3 regions of the Janthinobacterium sp. BCJ23 genome follow, and region 2 is predicted to be linked to each of the others. Evidence: predicted binding sites of a transcription regulator. Region 2 holds the regulator's gene; each other region holds the start of a gene.
What was found. Region 2 encodes sigma-54, which starts transcription at its own class of promoters, with help from an activator protein. Its sites were predicted from a motif close to TGGCANGNAANCTGCTTT; they were not measured.
Positions count from the first base shown of each region.

Region 1: a site for sigma-54 is predicted at 874-891, ahead of glnA (type I glutamate--ammonia ligase). Genes of this name have one in related genera too.
Region 3: a site for sigma-54 is predicted at 1,229-1,246, ahead of AC54AG_RS06610 (circularly permuted type 2 ATP-grasp protein). Genes of this name have one in related genera too.

Region 1 is NZ_JCAQAW010000003.1:478,671-480,941, reverse strand. It holds gene AC54AG_RS13690 (rhodanese-like domain-containing protein) at 142-603, opposite strand; gene glnA (type I glutamate--ammonia ligase) at 989-2,271, shown strand, end outside.
Region 2 is NZ_JCAQAW010000008.1:96,108-98,378, forward strand. It holds gene lptB (LPS export ABC transporter ATP-binding protein) at 1-476, shown strand, start outside; gene AC54AG_RS22120 (RNA polymerase factor sigma-54) at 481-1,959, shown strand; gene hpf (ribosome hibernation-promoting factor, HPF/YfiA family) at 2,029-2,271, shown strand, end outside.
Region 3 is NZ_JCAQAW010000002.1:135,041-137,311, forward strand. It holds gene AC54AG_RS06610 (circularly permuted type 2 ATP-grasp protein) at 1-1,193, opposite strand, end outside; gene AC54AG_RS06615 (sensor histidine kinase) at 1,367-2,271, opposite strand, start outside.

The DNA of each region.
Region 1 (2,271 bases), on a different contig from region 2:
TACTATATAAGGTACATATTCGCAAGGAGAATTTGCGCCGTAGTTGAAAAAAATCGGGCGCGCATGGATGGTTGTAGCTGATAGCGGACCGCAGGGTGGCCCGCCAGATCAAACACTGTTCAGATAGTGAGGTGGCCAGCGTCAGGCGCCCAGCCACGGCAGTCCCGCCTTGCACCAGCCGCCGATCTGCTTGCGGTGGCCGTCGGCATCCTTGTCGCCCTCGAAGCCTTCGAGGATGTCGAAGCAGTGCAGGTAGCCGTGTTCGGTCGCCAGTTTGGCCGCGTGGCGCGAACGCACGCCGGAGCGGCACAGGAACAGCAGCACCTCGTCTTTGCCGGCCTGGGCGGCCAGTTGCGCGAGAAAGTCGGGATTCGGCACGCCACCGGGGTAGGTGGCCCACTGCACCGCACCATGCTGGGTATCGGCGATATCGACCCGCCCCACCCAGTCGCGCTCGGCATTCGTGCGCACATCGATGAGCTTGACGGCGGGATCGCCCTGCAGCAAGTCATACGCTTCCTGCGGCGTGACGGCGCCGGCATACGGCGTACCTTCATTGGCCCGGCTACGGGCGGTGGTCAGGATGTCGGCGGCGGTGGTCATGGCGTCCTCGATGAAAGTGGGCAGGTGTGGTCGATTATAGTGCGCCGTCGGCGCCCCGCAAACGGGAAATCACGGTGCATGGCGCATGCACCATAACAAGGCATTTTTCAGGAATTGGCGCAAAATGCACAATAATGGTGCGTTATTCGTTTTTTGCACTTGCATAGTGCATTCTTGATTTGACGCAAACCCAGCATGAAAATCGCGGGCAGGAAAACTTTCACTGGCATGGCCGGGTTTTGACCTTGGCGGCGACATCCCACCAGAGGCTGGCATGGAATCTGCTATGATCCTTATGAGTTTTGGTGGCACGCAATGTTTGCTTCGCTTCATCAGCCCAGACGCACTAAGGTCGGCTCACCCCACATTCATTTAGGAGATACGCATGGCAATGACAGCCGCAGAAGTCTTGAAGATGGTAGAAGAAAACGAAGTCAAATTCGTTGATTTCCGCTTTGCTGATACCCGTGGTAAAGAGCAGCACGTGACGGTTCCCGTGTCGCACTTCGACATGGACAAATTTGAATCGGGCCACGCCTTTGACGGTTCTTCGATCGCTGGCTGGAAAGGCATTGAAGCGTCCGACATGATCTTGCTGCCGGATCCAAACACGGCCAATATCGACCCGTTCATGGAAGAAACGACCCTGTTCATGCAGTGCGACGTGATCGAACCGTCGGACGGCAAGGGCTACGACCGCGACCCGCGCTCGATCGCGAAACGCGCCGAAGCCTACCTGAAATCGTCGGGCATGGGCGACACCGCCTACTTCGGCCCTGAGCCAGAATTCTTCATCTTCGACAGCGTGCGCTGGAAGATCGACATGTCGGGCTGCTTCGTCAAGATCGGTTCGGACGAAGGTTCGTGGTCGACCGGCAAGGACATCGAAGGCGGCAACAGCGGCCACCGTCCTACCGTCAAGGGCGGCTATTTCCCCGTGCCACCAGTGGACAGCTTCCAGGACATGCGTTCGGAAATGTGCCTGATTCTGGAATCGCTGGGCATCCCGGTTGAGGTACATCATCACGAAGTGGCCGGCGCCGGCCAGAATGAAATCGGCACCAAGTTCTCGACCCTGGTCGAGCGCGCCGACTGGACGCAAAACCTGAAATACGTGGTGTGGAACGTGGCGCACAGCTATGGCAAGACCGCCACCTTCATGCCGAAACCTATCGTTGGCGACAACGGTTCGGGCATGCACGTGCATCAATCCGTATGGAAGGATGGCAAAAACCTGTTCGCTGGCGACGGCTATGCCGGCCTGTCCGATTTCGCCCTGTACTACATCGGCGGCATCATCAAGCACGCCAAGGCATTGAACGCGATCACCAACCCAGGCACCAACTCGTACAAGCGTCTGGTACCAGGCTACGAAGCTCCAGTGAAACTGGCGTACTCGGCGAAAAACCGTTCCGCCTCGATCCGTATCCCGCACGTGGCCAATCCAAAAGGCCGCCGCGTCGAAGCGCGCTTCCCGGATCCACTGGCGAACCCGTACCTGTGCTTCGCCGCACTGCTGATGGCTGGCCTGGACGGCGTTGCCAACAAGATCCATCCGGGCGAAGCCGCCTCGAAAGATCTGTACCATCTGCCGCCGGAAGAAGACGCGCTGATCCCGACCGTGTGCGCTTCGCTGGAAGAAGCCCTGGACGCACTGGACAAGGACCG
Region 2 (2,271 bases):
CCGTCTTCCGCAAGCTGACGGTGGAAGACAATATCCGCGCCGTGCTGGAAATCCAGACCGTCGAAGGCCGTCCTTTGAAGAAGGCCGAGATCGAGGAGCGCCTGGATAAGCTGCTGGCCGATTTGCAGATTGAAAAGCTGCGCGAGAACCAGGCCCTGTCCCTGTCGGGCGGCGAGCGCCGCCGCGTGGAAATCGCCCGCGCGCTGGCCACGGATCCCCGTTTCGTGCTGCTCGACGAGCCGTTCGCCGGCGTCGATCCGATCGCCGTGATCGAGATCCAGCGCATCGTGCGCTTCTTGAAGGAGCGCAATATCGGCGTGCTGATCACCGATCATAATGTGCGCGAGACGCTGGGTATTTGCGACCGTGCCTACATCATCAACCAGGGCTCGGTACTGGCGTCGGGACGCCCCGACGACATCATCGCGAACGAGTCGGTACGCCGGGTCTATCTGGGCGAACACTTCCGCATGTAAGCCAATGAAACAATCATTGCAGCTGCGCACTTCGCAGCACCTGGCACTGACGCCGCAGTTGCAGCAATCGATACGCCTGTTGCAATTGTCCACCTTGGAATTGCACCAGGAACTCGAGCAACTGCTGACGGACAATCCCCTGCTCGAGCGCCTCGACGATCCGCTCGACCGTTCGCTGCGCCTGCTGTCGGACGGGGCCTTGAGTTCCACGGCGGCGCCGGCCGAAGCGCCGCCCCAGCCGCCAGGCCAGGAGGCGCCCGCGGCGCCAGCCGAAGCGGAAACCTTTGACGGCGAGGCGGGCGAGGGTCCGGCCGTGGCGGATGGCGGCGACAGCGACTGGAGCGAGGCGAGCCGGGGCAAGGCGCCCGACGACGAAGATTCCCGCCCGCAACTCGAGGCCCATCACTGCACCCTGCGCGAACACCTGATGGAGCAGATGCGCGTGACGGTGCTCGAGTTGCGCGACCGTGCGCTGGTCGAGCTGATCATCGACGCGCTCGACGACAATGGCTACCTGGAAGAGTCGCTCGACGACATCCTGGCGCGCCTGCCGGAAGAGCTGGAAATCGACGCCGACGAGATGCGCACGGCCTTGTCGCTGCTGCAAAGTTTCGATCCGCCCGGCGTGGGCGCGCGCAATGCGTCCGAATGCCTGGCGCTGCAGATCAAGCGCTTGCCGCACATCGCCATGGTGACGCGGCGCATGGCCCTCGTCATCGTGGAAAAGCACCTGGCCTGGTTTGCCCAGCGCGATTTCAACAAGCTGAAAAAAGCCCTTGATTGCGACGATGAAGACTTGCGCGAAGCGCAGACGGTGATTCGCCAGTGCAATCCGCATCCGGGCGCCGTGTTCGCCTCGGACGTGTCCGATTATGTGGTGCCCGACGTCGTCGTCAAGCGCGCGCGCAATGGCTGGCAAGTGACCCTGAACAACGACGTCATGCCGCGCCTGCGCGTCAACGCCATGTACGCCAACCTGCTCAAGCAGGGCAAGGGCGAGGGCGCCATGGGCGCACAGTTGCAGGAAGCCAAGTGGCTGATCAAGAATATGCGCCAGCGTTTCGACACGATCCTGCGCGTGGCACAGGCAATAGTAGAAAGACAAAAGAACTTTTTCTCGCATGGGGCCGTTGCCATGCGCCCCCTTGTGCTCCGTGAAATAGCTGATACACTGGGTTTACACGAGAGTACTATCTCGCGGGTAACAACTCAAAAGTACATGCTGACCCCGCACGGCATGTTCGAGTTGAAATATTTCTTTGGTAGCCACGTCGCCACCGAAGCGGGGGGCGAAGCGTCATCGACGGCGATACGGGCATTGATCGTGCAACTGACAGGAGCAGAAGACCCTAAAAATCCTTTATCCGACAGTAAGATTGCGGACATGCTGGGGGAACAAGGCATGGTGATTGCGCGACGTACTGTTGCCAAATACCGGGAAGCGTTGAAAATTCCGCCAGTGAGCCTGCGTAAGTGTTTGTAAGTTTTTTTCGGTTCCTCTGCGGGCCGGATAGGATGGACCGCACGAACCCGATCATCTTTAGGAGTGTGTATGAATCTCACCATCAGCGGACATCATCTCGAAGTGACACCAGCCATCCGTGAATACGTACAAACGAAGCTGGAACGCGTGAAACGTCATTTCGATCAAGTTATCGATATCGCCGTGATTCTGACCGTGGATAACCTCAAAGAGAAAGAAAAACGTCAAAAGGCCGAAGTCAACCTGCGTTTAAGTGGCAAAACCGTCTACGTGGAAAGCCTGGCACAAGACCTGTATGCCGCGATCGATGCC
Region 3 (2,271 bases), on a different contig from region 2:
GCCAGCAGGCGCTGGCGGAAGTCCTCGATCTGCGCGGCGCTCGAGGCCGGCCCCACCAGCATGCCGTAGCCGCCCGCGCCATGCACTTCCTTGACGACGAGTTTCGCCAGGTTCGCCAGCACGTAGGACAAGTCGGCGCTCTTGCGGCACTGGTACGTGGGCACGTTGTTCAATATCGGTTCCTGCGACAGGTAAAACTTGATCATGTCGGGCACGAACGGGTAGATCGACTTGTCGTCGGCCACGCCCGTGCCGATCGCGTTGGCCAGGGTCACCCGGCCGGCGCGGTAGACGGACAGCAGGCCCGGCACGCCCAGGGACGAGTCCGATCGGAAAGCCAGCGGGTCGAGGAAATCGTCGTCCACGCGGCGGTAGATCACGTCCACGCGTTTTGGGCCGCGCGTCGTGCGCATGTAAACAGAGTTGTCGTTGACGAACAGATCCTTGCCTTCCACCAGTTCCACGCCCATCTGCTGGGCCAGGAACGCATGTTCGAAGTAGGCGGAGTTGTACATGCCCGGCGTCATGACGACGACCGTGGGGTCATCGACGCCCATCGGCGCGACCGAGCGCAAGTTGTCGAGCAGCATGTCCGGGTAATGGTCGACGGGGGCGATGCGGTTGCGGGCGAACAGTTCCGGGAACAGCCGCATCATCATCTTGCGGTCTTCCAGCATGTAGGACACGCCGGAGGGCACGCGCAGGTTGTCTTCCAGCACATAGAATTCGCCCTGTCCGGCCCGCACGATGTCGACGCCGGCGATGTGGGCGTAAATGTCGGAGGCGACGGAAATACCCTGCATTTCCGGGCGGTACTGGGCATTCTTGTAGATTTGATCGGCAGGAATGATGCCCGCCTTGATGATGTTTTGCTCATGATAAATATCATGGATGAACATGTTCAAGGCTTGCACGCGCTGCACCAGGCCCGTTTGCATCTGCGCCCATTCGGCGGCGGGAATGATGCGCGGGATGGTGTCGAACGGAATCAGGCGCTCCGTGCCGGCATCGTCGCCATAGACGGCGAACGTGATGCCGACCCGGCGGAACGTCAGGTCGGCTTCGGCCCGCTTGCGGGCAATGGTCTCGGGGGATTGCTGCTCCAGCCAGTTGCTGAATTCACGATAGTGTTCACGTACCTTGCTGTCCGTACCCACTTCATTTGCAGTCATTTCATTGAAAAAATTTGCCATGTTGTGATTTCCCTTGAGCCGTGTCTGACTATAGCTCAGCAGAAATCGTGCCAGTGCCGCGCACCCGAAAGTATGTAAAAAATGACCATTTTTGTGGCGTAAAACCGTCATCCGCACCGTATTGGTGCGTTACTGCGCGGAAAATGCCGGTGTTGGGGCAGTTGGCGGCGAGCTCAAGCGTCCGGCGTGACGAAGGGCCGGCAGTCGATGGGCAGGTCGATGGTAAACGTGGTGCCCGTTTCCGGCGCGCTGTCGACCAGCGCGCTGCCGCCGTGGCTTTCCGCCACGTTTTGCACGAAGGGCAGGCCGATACCCCAGCCGGGCGCGCTGCCCTGGTGTTCGCGGCGCAGGTATTCGAAGATGCGCTCGGTCTGCTCCGGGGCGATAGCGCTGCCCGTGTTGTGCACGGTGAGTATCATGCGTTCGCGCAGGGTGTTGATGTGGATATGGATGGGGCCGTCGTCGCCATACTTGAGGGCGTTGCCGACCAGGTTTTCCAGGGCGCGGCGCAGCGAATTTTCGCACCACCAGCCGGTGACGGACGCGCCCGTGACCAGGCACTTGCCCGGATGGCCAGTATTGACGCTGTCGCCCACCTGCTGCGCCAGCGGCAGGATATCGAAGCGATGCAAGACCAGCGGCAGCTTTTGCCCCCGGTGGTAGCTGAGCGTATCAAGCAATTCCTGGATCATCTCGTCGAGGCGCTTGCCGTGTTCGATGATTTTCGACGCCAGGGCCGGCACGTCGAGCTGCTGCGGGCACCGTTGCAGCAGCTGGGCGCTGTTGAGCATGACGGAGAGGGGATTGCGCATGTCGTGCGACAGCCCGGCGGCGATGCGCCGCTGGAAGCTTTCATGCATGGCGGTAAATTCCAGGATGGCTTCGCGTATGCCCGTATCGATCGAGGCATTGATCACCTGCCAGTCGCGGCGCCGCAGCGGCACGCCCGCTTCGAGGGCCGCATCGGCGAAACAGTCGCGGAAGATCTGGTATTCCTGGATCACCTGTTCCGGGCCATAGCTGGTCATGCGCGCCCGTTCGTTGCCGTGCACGGCCGGGGCATTGGTATTGCTGGTGG